Regions from separate parts of the Cellulosimicrobium sp. AB352 genome, predicted to be linked through region 3. Evidence: riboswitches for the same ligand, from Rfam matches in the RefSeq annotation. Region 3 holds a riboswitch; each other region holds the start of a gene.

Region 1 (2,192 bases), on a different contig from region 3:
GCCGGGTCGAGCGCGGCGAGCGCGTCGCACGCCGCCGCGAGCGCCGCGGCGCCCACCACGTTCGGCGAGCCGGCCTCGTGGCGCGCGGGCGCCGTCTGCCACTCCGTCCCGGTCACCGCGACCTGGCGCACGGCGCCGCCGCCCGCGAGGTAGGGGGTGCCCGCGTCGAGCCAGTCGCGCCGCCCGACGAGCGCCCCCGCGCCGAACGGCGCGTAGGTCTTGTGCCCGGAGAACGCGACGTAGTCGACGCCCGACGCGGCGAGCGAGAACCCGCGGTGCGGGACGAGCTGCGCGCCGTCGAGCACGACCCGCGCCCCGGCGTCGTGCGCGGCGCGGACGACCTCGGCGACGGGCAGGGACTCGCCCGTGACGTTGGAGGCGCCGGTCACGGCGACGACCGCGTACGGGAAGCGCGCGAGCTCGGTGCGCAGGCCCGAGAGCGTCTCCGCGACGGACGCGCCGCCCGCGAGGACCGTCGCGCCGCCGGCGCGCTGCCACGGCAGCAGGTTCGCGTGGTGCTCGACGTCGAGGACGAGCACGCGCCCGGGCGTGCCGTCCGGGTTCGCCGGGACGCAGCCCGCGAGCAGGTTGAGCGAGTCGGTCGTGTTGCGCGTGACAACCGTGACGTCGTCCTCGCGTGCGCCGACGAACGCGCCGATCGTCCGGCGCGACGCCTCGTAGAGCGCCGTGGAGACCTGCGACAGGTAGCCCGCGCCGCGGTGCACGCTCGCGTAGAGCGGCAGCACCTCGGTCACGCGGTCGGCCACCGAGCGCAGCGCCGGGGCCGACGCCGCGACGTCGAGGTTCGCGTACGGCACGCTGCGGCCGTCGACGAGCGGGACGAGCGTGTCCCCGCCGACGACGGGCAGGAGCGCGGGCGCGTCGGCGAGCGCCGCGAGGTCAGGGGCCGGGGCGTCGGTGGGACACGAGACGTCCGCGAGAGCAGTCATGGCACAGTCCTCCAGGGTCGTCCGGGGAGAACCTCCCCGCGCTTGCCGCCCGCCGGTCGGCGTGCGGCCTGGTCGTCACCCGGGGCACCCCGCCGCGAGAGGAGGGTTGCCGGCCAGCAAACCGGGGTTTCGCGCTGGCACTCATGACCTGCGGACCAGGATGTCCGCGCGGACGGTGACGTGTCAACCGGTGGTCACGGCGTCTCGGATGGCGGGACGCGGCGCTCCGCGTCATAAGCCCGCGCGTCGGAGCCACGCGGCGTCGGGCACCTCCACCCCGGGCCGCTCCCCGAGACGGGCGTTCCGCACGTCGGACGCGTGGCGTACGATCCGAGCCAACCATCCGGAGCGGCCGAGTGACGTGGCACGTCGACGCCGCAGCAACCCCCCGGACCGCCTCGGCGGCCGGGCGCAGGGTGCTACTGCCACGATCGATGGAGGAGGACTCTCATGAGCGACCAGTCCCAGCAGGCGTCGGCACCCCGGCCGGCACCCCCCGAGGCACGTCCCGCCGTCGGCTACGCCGGCGACCTCACCCCGCAGCAGGCGTGGGACCTGCTCGCCCACGACGAGCGCGCCGTGCTCGTGGACGTCCGCACCGAGGGCGAGTGGCGCACCATCGGCGTGCCCGACGCCACGGAGCTCGGCCGCGACGTCCTGTTCGACGAGTGGGTGACCCCGGCGGGCCCCAACCCGCGGTTCCTCGACCGGCTCGTCGAGGCAGGTCTGACGCCCGGCGACGAGCGTCCCGTCGTGTTCCTGTGCCGCTCGGGCCAGCGGTCGATCGGCGCGGCGCGCGCGGCCACGGCTGCCGGGCTCGGGCCGTCGTACAACGTGCTCGAGGGCTTCGAGGGCGCCCAGGGGTTCTCGGGCCTGCGGGACGTCGAGGGCTGGAAGGTCCGCGGGCTGCCCACCACGACGTTCGACGAGGCCACCCGGTGAGCGCGGTCGTGCCCGGGAGCGTGCCCGGCGGCTCCGGCCGCAAGCCCCTGCCCGCGAGCGCCCGCCCCGCGACGCTCGCCGTGCGCGGCGGCCACGCGCGCACCGAGTTCCAGGAGACGTCCGAGGCGCTGTTCCTCACGCAGGGCTACACGTACGACCGTGCGGCCGACGCCGAGGCCGCGTTCAAGGGAGAGCTCGACCGGTTCGTCTACTCGCGCTACGGCAACCCGACCGTGCACACGTTCGAGGAGCGCCTGCGCCTCCTGGAGGGCGCGGAGGCGTGCTACGCGACGGCGTCCG
Region 2 (2,192 bases), on a different contig from region 3:
TTCTTCGCGCCCTCGGGGTCGTAGGCGAGCTCGTCCGCGACGCTCTCGTAGAGCGGCGTCGAGTGCGACAGGACGCTCGTGGCCGGCTCGTCCTGCGCGCTGAGCACGGTGTCCGCGATCTGCTCGCGGTCGATGCCCTGGAGGATCGCCGTCCGCACGGCCTCGTCGCCCGCGAGCGGGCTCGACTCGTTGGGGAAGAGGTTGAACACGACGCCCGGGTTGGCGCGGTACTCGAGCCAGAACCCGTTCCCGTCGAACTGCGGGAGGTCGACGGTCGAGATCGCGGCCGTGGCGTCGATCTGCCCCGACTGCAGGCTGCCGCTGCGCACGCTCGCCTCGGGGATGACCTTGAACGTCACCGTGTCGAGGTAGGCCTCGCCCTGGTGGTCGCTCGCCTCCGAGCCCCACGCGTAGCCCGCGACCTTCTCGAGCACGATCTCCTGGTCCTGCGTGTACGACTTCACGGAGAACGGGCCGGAGCCGACGAACTTCCCGGCGCAGCGGTCCTCGACGCTCAGGTCGGCCGAGGACGGGGCGAGGAGGCCGAGCGAGAACGTCGACGTCGCCTGGAGGAACTGCGCGCTCGGCTCCGCGAAGTCCACCGTGAGGGTCTGCGGGTCGGTGACGGTCGTGCCCTCGTAGCCGACGAGGTACTGCGACCCGAGCGACGCCGTCGCACCGAGCGCGACGATCGCGTCGAAGTTCGTCTTCACCGACTCGGCGTCGATCGGCGTGCCGTCGGCGTACGTCGCGTCGTCGCGCAGGTGGAACGTGTAGCTCGACGCGTCGTCGTTCACCTCCCAGCTCTCCGCGAGCCACGGCAGGATCTCGCCCGACTCCGGGTCCTGCGCCGTGAGCGACGCGACGGTCTGGCGGGCCGCCGCGATGGCGTCGTTGTTGCCGACCTGCTGCGGGTCGATGCAGTGCGAGTCGACCGTGAGGGCGAACGTCAGGTCGCCGCCCGTCACGGGCTCGCCGGACGGGCTGGGCGACCCGTCGCCGTCGGACGCGCCGGAGCCGCCGCCCGCGCACGCGCTGAGCAGGAGGCCCGTCGCGGCGGCCGCCGCGGCGACGGTCAGGGACCGGCGTCGGTGAGGTGTGGGGATCATGTCGTGCTGCTCTCCTCGTGTGCCGGCTGAGGACCGGCGGTCGTCCGGCGCCGGTGGTCGACCGTGCCGGGCCCAGGGCCGGCGCGGCGGGGGACCCACCGGGGTGCCGTGCTTACCGCGCGGCGGGAGCCACGCGGTCAGGTCGTTCCCGGAGCACCCCGTCACGTCGAAGGGTTGCTGGTCAGCGAGCCGGGCCTGCGTGCTGACGCTCGTCACCTGGGAGCAGGAAAGACAATCTCGACCAGGTGAGTCAAGTATCGAGACGGCCGTCCCGCCAGACGGACGGTTGTTTCCTGCTCCGCGTCGTCGTGACCCGTCGCCGGGGCTGCCACGAGCACGGCGAGGGCCCGCCTCGCCGGGCGAGACGGGCCCCTCCCTCCGGTCCGGCGATCGCTCAGGCCGCGGTGAACCCCGCCGCGCGGCGGGTGTCGGCCGGGCTCCACAGGTCCGTCTTCACCTCGGCCTGCACGACGGGCACGACCTCCTCCGCGAACCGGCGCAGCACGTCCTCCTGCTGCGCCGCGGGGATCAGGTGGTTCACCGAGACGGACTGCAGGTCGTGCCGGTACGAGGCGTGGTAGTCGAGGATCTTCTCCGCCACGCGCTCCGGCGACCCCACGAGCGCGGGCCCGCGCTCGACGGCGTCCTCGACCGTCCGGAAGCTCGGTGCCTTCCCGACGGCGTCCGGCCCGTACCCCCGGCGCGCCGCCGCCGCGACCTGGCCCTCGTAGATCGGGCGGTACTGCTCGATCGCCTCCTCCGTCGTGTCCGCGAGGAACAGCCCGCCCGAGCCCGACCCGACGAACCCGTACGCCGGGTCGTGCCCGTGCGCCGCGTACTGCTCGCGGTAGCGGTCGATGAGCACCTGGTAGTTCTCGCGCGGCTGCAACGCGTTGGCGCTGACGATCGGGTCCCCGTACCGGGCCGCGAGGTCGACCGCGAAGCGCGACGTCGCCGACCCGTGCCAGATCCGGAACGGCCCGGCGAACGGCCGCGGCAGCGTCGTCGCGTGCTCCAGCGCGTGGCGGTGCCGCCCGCTCCAGCTGACGTCCTCCTCCGACAGCAGCAGGCGCAGCAGCTCGT
Region 3 (2,192 bases):
TCGTCGTGCTCATGGCGCTCGGCGGGGCGTTCGAGCCCGGCGGCGCCGTCGTCACGTTCGACCCCGCCGCCGTGTTCCCCCACGAGGCCGGGCCGGGCGGCCTCGACGCGTACGCGACCGTCTCGCTCCTGCTCGCCCTCCTGCTCGGCACGACCGGCCTGCCGCACGTCCTCGTGCGCTTCTACACCTCGCCCGACGGCGGCTCGGCCCGCCGCACGACCGTGGTCGTGCTCGTCATGATCAGCGTGTTCTACATGGTGTCGAGCACGCTCGGGCTCGTGGCGCGGGTCGTCGCGCCCGACCTCGCGGCGCCCGGGGTGGCGGACACCGTCGTCCTCACGCTGCCGACCCGCCTCGTGCCCGGGCTCGGCGGCGAGCTCCTCGCCGCGCTCGTCGTCGCCGGGGCGTTCGCCGCGTTCCTCGGGACGTCGTCGGGGCTCGTGGTCGCTCTGGCGGGCGTCGTGAGCCAGGACCTGTTCGGCGGCACCGTGCGGTCCTTCCGCTGGTCGGCGGTCGCGTGCACGCTCATCCCGCTCGCGTTCGCGCTCGTCACCATCCCGCAGGGCCTCGTGACGAGCGTCGGGACGGTGTTCGTCTTCGCGGCGTCGGCCCTGTCCCCCGTGATCCTGCTCGGCGTGTGGTGGCGCGGCCTCACCGCGCGCGGCGCGGTGGCGGGCATGGTCGTGGGCGCCGTCCTGTGCGCGACGGCGCTGCTCGCGTCGTCCGCGCTTGTCGCTGCGGGGTACGGGAGCCCGTCCGGCAGCACGGCCGACGGCGTCCCCGGCGTCGTGCGCGCCCTGCTCGCCCAGCCCGCCGCCTGGACCATCCCGCTCGCGACGGCGACCGTCGTCGTCGTGTCGGTCCTCGACCGGCGCGGCCCGCCGGTGCGCACCGACCGGTTCCTCCGCCGCCTGCACGTGCCCGAGCGCCGTCGGGCCTGAGACCTGGAAGGCCGACGACGACCCTTCGCCGCGCTCGGCGTCTGGGACCTCGCTCGAGCACCTGAAATCCGTAGCGTAGGAAACCTGAAATTCGTAGCGTAGAGAGCCTGAGATCCGTAGCGCGGGGCGCCGCTACGCCTCCGGCCGATCCCTCCGCATCTCACCTGGCGGGCGCTCTCGACCGCATGTCGGATGGGTCGTAGGATCGTGCCAACCATCCAGAGCGGTCGAGAGTCCTGGCTCGACGACACCGCAGCAACCCGCCGACGGAAGCCTCCCGAGGACAAAGGTGCTAACGCCAGGGTCGATGGAGTGACGCATGACCTCAGAGGCATCCTTCGCGCACCGTCCGGGCCGTCCTCGGCCGACGGTGTCGTTCGAGCTCATGCCCCCGCGCCGACCGGACGCGGCCCCGAAGTTCTGGGAGACGGCACGCCGTCTCGTCGCGACGCACCCCGACTTCGTGTCCGTGACGTACGGCGCCGCGGGCACCGACCGCGCGACCGCGCGCCAGGTCGTCGGACGCCTGCTCCAGGGCACGCCCGTGCTGCCGATCGCGCACCTCACGTGCGTCGGGGCGTCGCGCGAGGACGTCGAGTCGGTCATCACCGACTTCCTCGACGAGGGCGTGCGGAGCTTCCTCGCGCTGCGGGGCGACCCGCCGCGCGACCAGCCGGACTGGCAACCCGCGCCCGACGGCGTCCGGTCGTCGACCGAGCTCGTCGCCCTGCTGCGCGAGGTCGAGGCGTCGCGCTGCGCGTCCGACCCCGCCGTCGCGCTGCGCGGCGCGGCCCGGCCGCTGACGATCGCCGTCGCGACGTTCTGCGACGGGAACCCCGCCGCCGGCACGACGCGCACCCAGGAGGTGCGCCGCCTCTGGCAGAAGCAGCAGGCCGGCGCGAGCTTCGCGATCACGCAGCTCTTCTACGACGCGTCGTCGTACACCGACTTCGTCGCCGAGGCCCGCGCGGCCGGCGTGACGATCCCCATCCTCGCCGGGCTGCTGCCCACGACGGAGCCCGCGCGGCTCCGTCGCGTCGAGGAGCTCACAGGCGTGCGCGCGCCCCAGCAGCTGCTGGACGCGCTCGACGCCCTGCCCGACCCGGAGGCGCAGCACGCCTACGGGATCGCGTACTCGGTCGACCTCGCGCAGCGCGTCCTCGACGCGGGCACGCCCGGTCTGCACGTGTACACGTTCAACAAGCACCGCGCCGCTCTTGACCTGCTCGAGGGTGTCCACCTCGGCGGCGG
Region 4 (2,192 bases), on a different contig from region 3:
CCCAGCACGTCCTCGCAGACCTCGACGACGACGTCGTCGAGCGACGCGAAGTGGTTGAAGATCGTGCGGCGCGCGACGTCGGCGCGGGCCGCGAGCTCGTCGACGGTGAAGCGCGCGCCGCCCTTCTCCTCCATGAGCGTCGCGGCGGCGGCGACGATCGCACGGCGGTGGCGGGCACGCAGGGCCGCGCGACGGTCGGGAGCCGCGGCGTCCGGGCCGGGGACGTCCGCGCTCGGCGCGTCCGGGGTCACGGCGCCCGTCGCGGGCGCGGTCGGGCGCTCGGGTCCGGGGAGGAGAGGCACCTCTTGACACTAGGTGCATCGATGCACTCGGTGCAAACGGCGGCCTCCGCTGCTCAAAGTTGACCGATCGAGTCCAGTATGTGGGAAGGTCCCGGCGGTGCGTTGACACCCTCTCCGACCGCTCGTAGGTTCCCGGCAACCGAGGTCCACGGACCCCGGCACAGGACACGGTCATGAGCTCCGACGCGAAGCCCCGGCTCGTCGGACGGCAACCCTCCCGCGCGGCGGGGTGCCCCGGGTGAGGACCAGGTCCCGCGTCGCGCGGCCTGCGCGGTGCGGGGCAACACGCGGCGCCCGGAGACGGGCACGAAGGAGACGGACGATGGACCGGCGAGAGTCGAGCACCGCGGTGAGCACCCCGCACGCGCCGACGTGCCCCTGTCCGGTCGGCCCTGCGGCCGCCGTCTCCTGTCCGGTCGGCGCCCCCGCGCGCGTCACCTGTTGTCGCTGACGACGCCCCGCTCCTGACGCTGCGCGCCCTCGCGCGCACGCCCTGACGGGCCTCCCTCCGGCCTCCCCGGCCCCGCCCTGCCGTCCCGCGGCGGGACGACCCTGCCCACCCTCGGCACCCCGCCGCGCCCTGAGCGCGCCGCCGGCGCCTGTCCCAGAACGGATCCTCGCGATGCCCGACCCCCGCCCCGCCCGCACCGTCCACCTGGGCGTCGACCTCACCGACGCCGGTGCGCACCCCGCCGCCTGGCGGACCGTGGGCTCCCAGGCCCAGCGCCTGTTCGACGCCAAGCGCCTCGTCGAGCTCGTGGCCACGGCCCAGCGCGGCCTGCTCGACCTCGTCACGCTCGACGACGCCTTCACCCTCCAGCCGGGCCGCAACGGGTCCGTGCGCGGCCGTCTCGACGCCGCGCTCGTCGCGTCCCGGCTCGCGCCGCGCAGCGCGGGCATCGGCCTCGTCCCGACCGTCACCACCACGCACGCCGAGCCGTTCCACGTCTCCAAGGCGGTCGCGACGATCGACCATGTGAGCTCCGGCCGCGCGGGATGGCAGGTCGGGTGGTCCACGACCCCGGCCGAGGCCGCGGCCTTCGGGCGCAAGGGCGCCCAGGACGAGCCCGACGCCGTGGCCGAGGCGGACGAGGCGGTCGAGGTCGTCACGCGGCTGTGGGACTCGTGGGAGGACGACGCCGAGATCCGCGACGTCGCGACGGGCCGGTTCGTGGACCGCGAGAAGCTGCACTACGTCGACCACGAGGGCATCCGGTTCGCGGTGAAGGGGCCGTCGATCACGCCGCGCCCGCCGCAGGGCCAGCCGCCCGTCGTCGTGCGGGCGAGCACGCCGGCGTCGCTCGACCTCGCGGCCCGGCGGGCCGACGTCGTGCGGGTCCGGGCGGCGACGCGGGACGAGGCGGTCGCGCTGCGGGCGCAGGTGCGCGACACCGCCGCGGAGGCCGGGCGCGACCCCGACACGCTCCGGGTCCTCGTGGACGCCTACGTCGTCGTCGGCGACACGCGAGCGAGCGCGCAGGCCCGCCTCGACCTGCTCGAGGACCTCGAGGGCGTCTCGTGGGACACCGACTCGCTGACGCACGTCGGCACGGCGCGCGACCTCGCGGCGACGGTCGAGGAGTGGGCGCACGCCGGTGCCGCCGACGGCTTCCTGCTGCGGCCGTCGTCGCTGAGCACGGACCTCGACGCGATCGTCGACGGGGTCGTGCCGCTGCTCCAGGGCGTGGGCCTGTTCCGCACCGCGTACCCGGGCACGACGCTGCGCGACACGCTCGGCCTCCCGCACCCCGCGAACCGCTACGCGGCGATCGCCTGAGCCCGGACGGACGCGACATGAGCACCCGACCCCGCAAGCAGATCCACCTCGGCGCCCACTTCCCGGGCGTCAACAACACCACCGTGTGGAGCGACCCCCGCTCGCGCAGCCAG

What was found. A riboswitch is a leader RNA that binds a small molecule or an ion and turns the genes downstream of it on or off. The one in region 3 is predicted to bind S-adenosylmethionine.
Region 1: another riboswitch for S-adenosylmethionine. It lies ahead of ACPCUX_RS10450 (aminotransferase class V-fold PLP-dependent enzyme); the one in region 3 lies ahead of ACPCUX_RS15985 (methylenetetrahydrofolate reductase).
Region 2: another riboswitch for S-adenosylmethionine. It lies ahead of ACPCUX_RS10280 (ABC transporter substrate-binding protein); the one in region 3 lies ahead of ACPCUX_RS15985 (methylenetetrahydrofolate reductase).
Region 4: another riboswitch for S-adenosylmethionine. It lies ahead of ACPCUX_RS10345 (LLM class flavin-dependent oxidoreductase); the one in region 3 lies ahead of ACPCUX_RS15985 (methylenetetrahydrofolate reductase).

The regions. Positions count from the first base shown of each region.
Region 1 is NZ_JBMVFX010000012.1:45,857-48,048, forward strand. Features, by position in the region: gene ACPCUX_RS10450 (aminotransferase class V-fold PLP-dependent enzyme) at 1-950, opposite strand, end outside; SAM riboswitch class IV at 984-1,099, opposite strand; gene ACPCUX_RS10455 (rhodanese-like domain-containing protein) at 1,401-1,892, shown strand; gene ACPCUX_RS10460 (O-succinylhomoserine sulfhydrylase) at 1,889-2,192, shown strand, end outside.
Region 2 is NZ_JBMVFX010000012.1:6,718-8,909, forward strand. Features, by position in the region: gene ACPCUX_RS10280 (ABC transporter substrate-binding protein) at 1-1,109, opposite strand, end outside; SAM riboswitch class IV at 1,213-1,326, opposite strand; gene ACPCUX_RS10285 (LLM class flavin-dependent oxidoreductase) at 1,504-2,192, opposite strand, start outside.
Region 3 is NZ_JBMVFX010000024.1:52,210-54,401, forward strand. Features, by position in the region: gene ACPCUX_RS15980 (cation acetate symporter) at 1-941, shown strand, start outside; SAM riboswitch class I at 1,153-1,255, shown strand; gene ACPCUX_RS15985 (methylenetetrahydrofolate reductase) at 1,261-2,192, shown strand, end outside.
Region 4 is NZ_JBMVFX010000012.1:20,387-22,578, reverse strand. Features, by position in the region: gene ACPCUX_RS10350 (TetR/AcrR family transcriptional regulator) at 1-302, opposite strand, end outside; SAM riboswitch class IV at 472-579, shown strand; gene ACPCUX_RS10345 (LLM class flavin-dependent oxidoreductase) at 925-2,079, shown strand; gene ACPCUX_RS10340 (NtaA/DmoA family FMN-dependent monooxygenase) at 2,097-2,192, shown strand, end outside.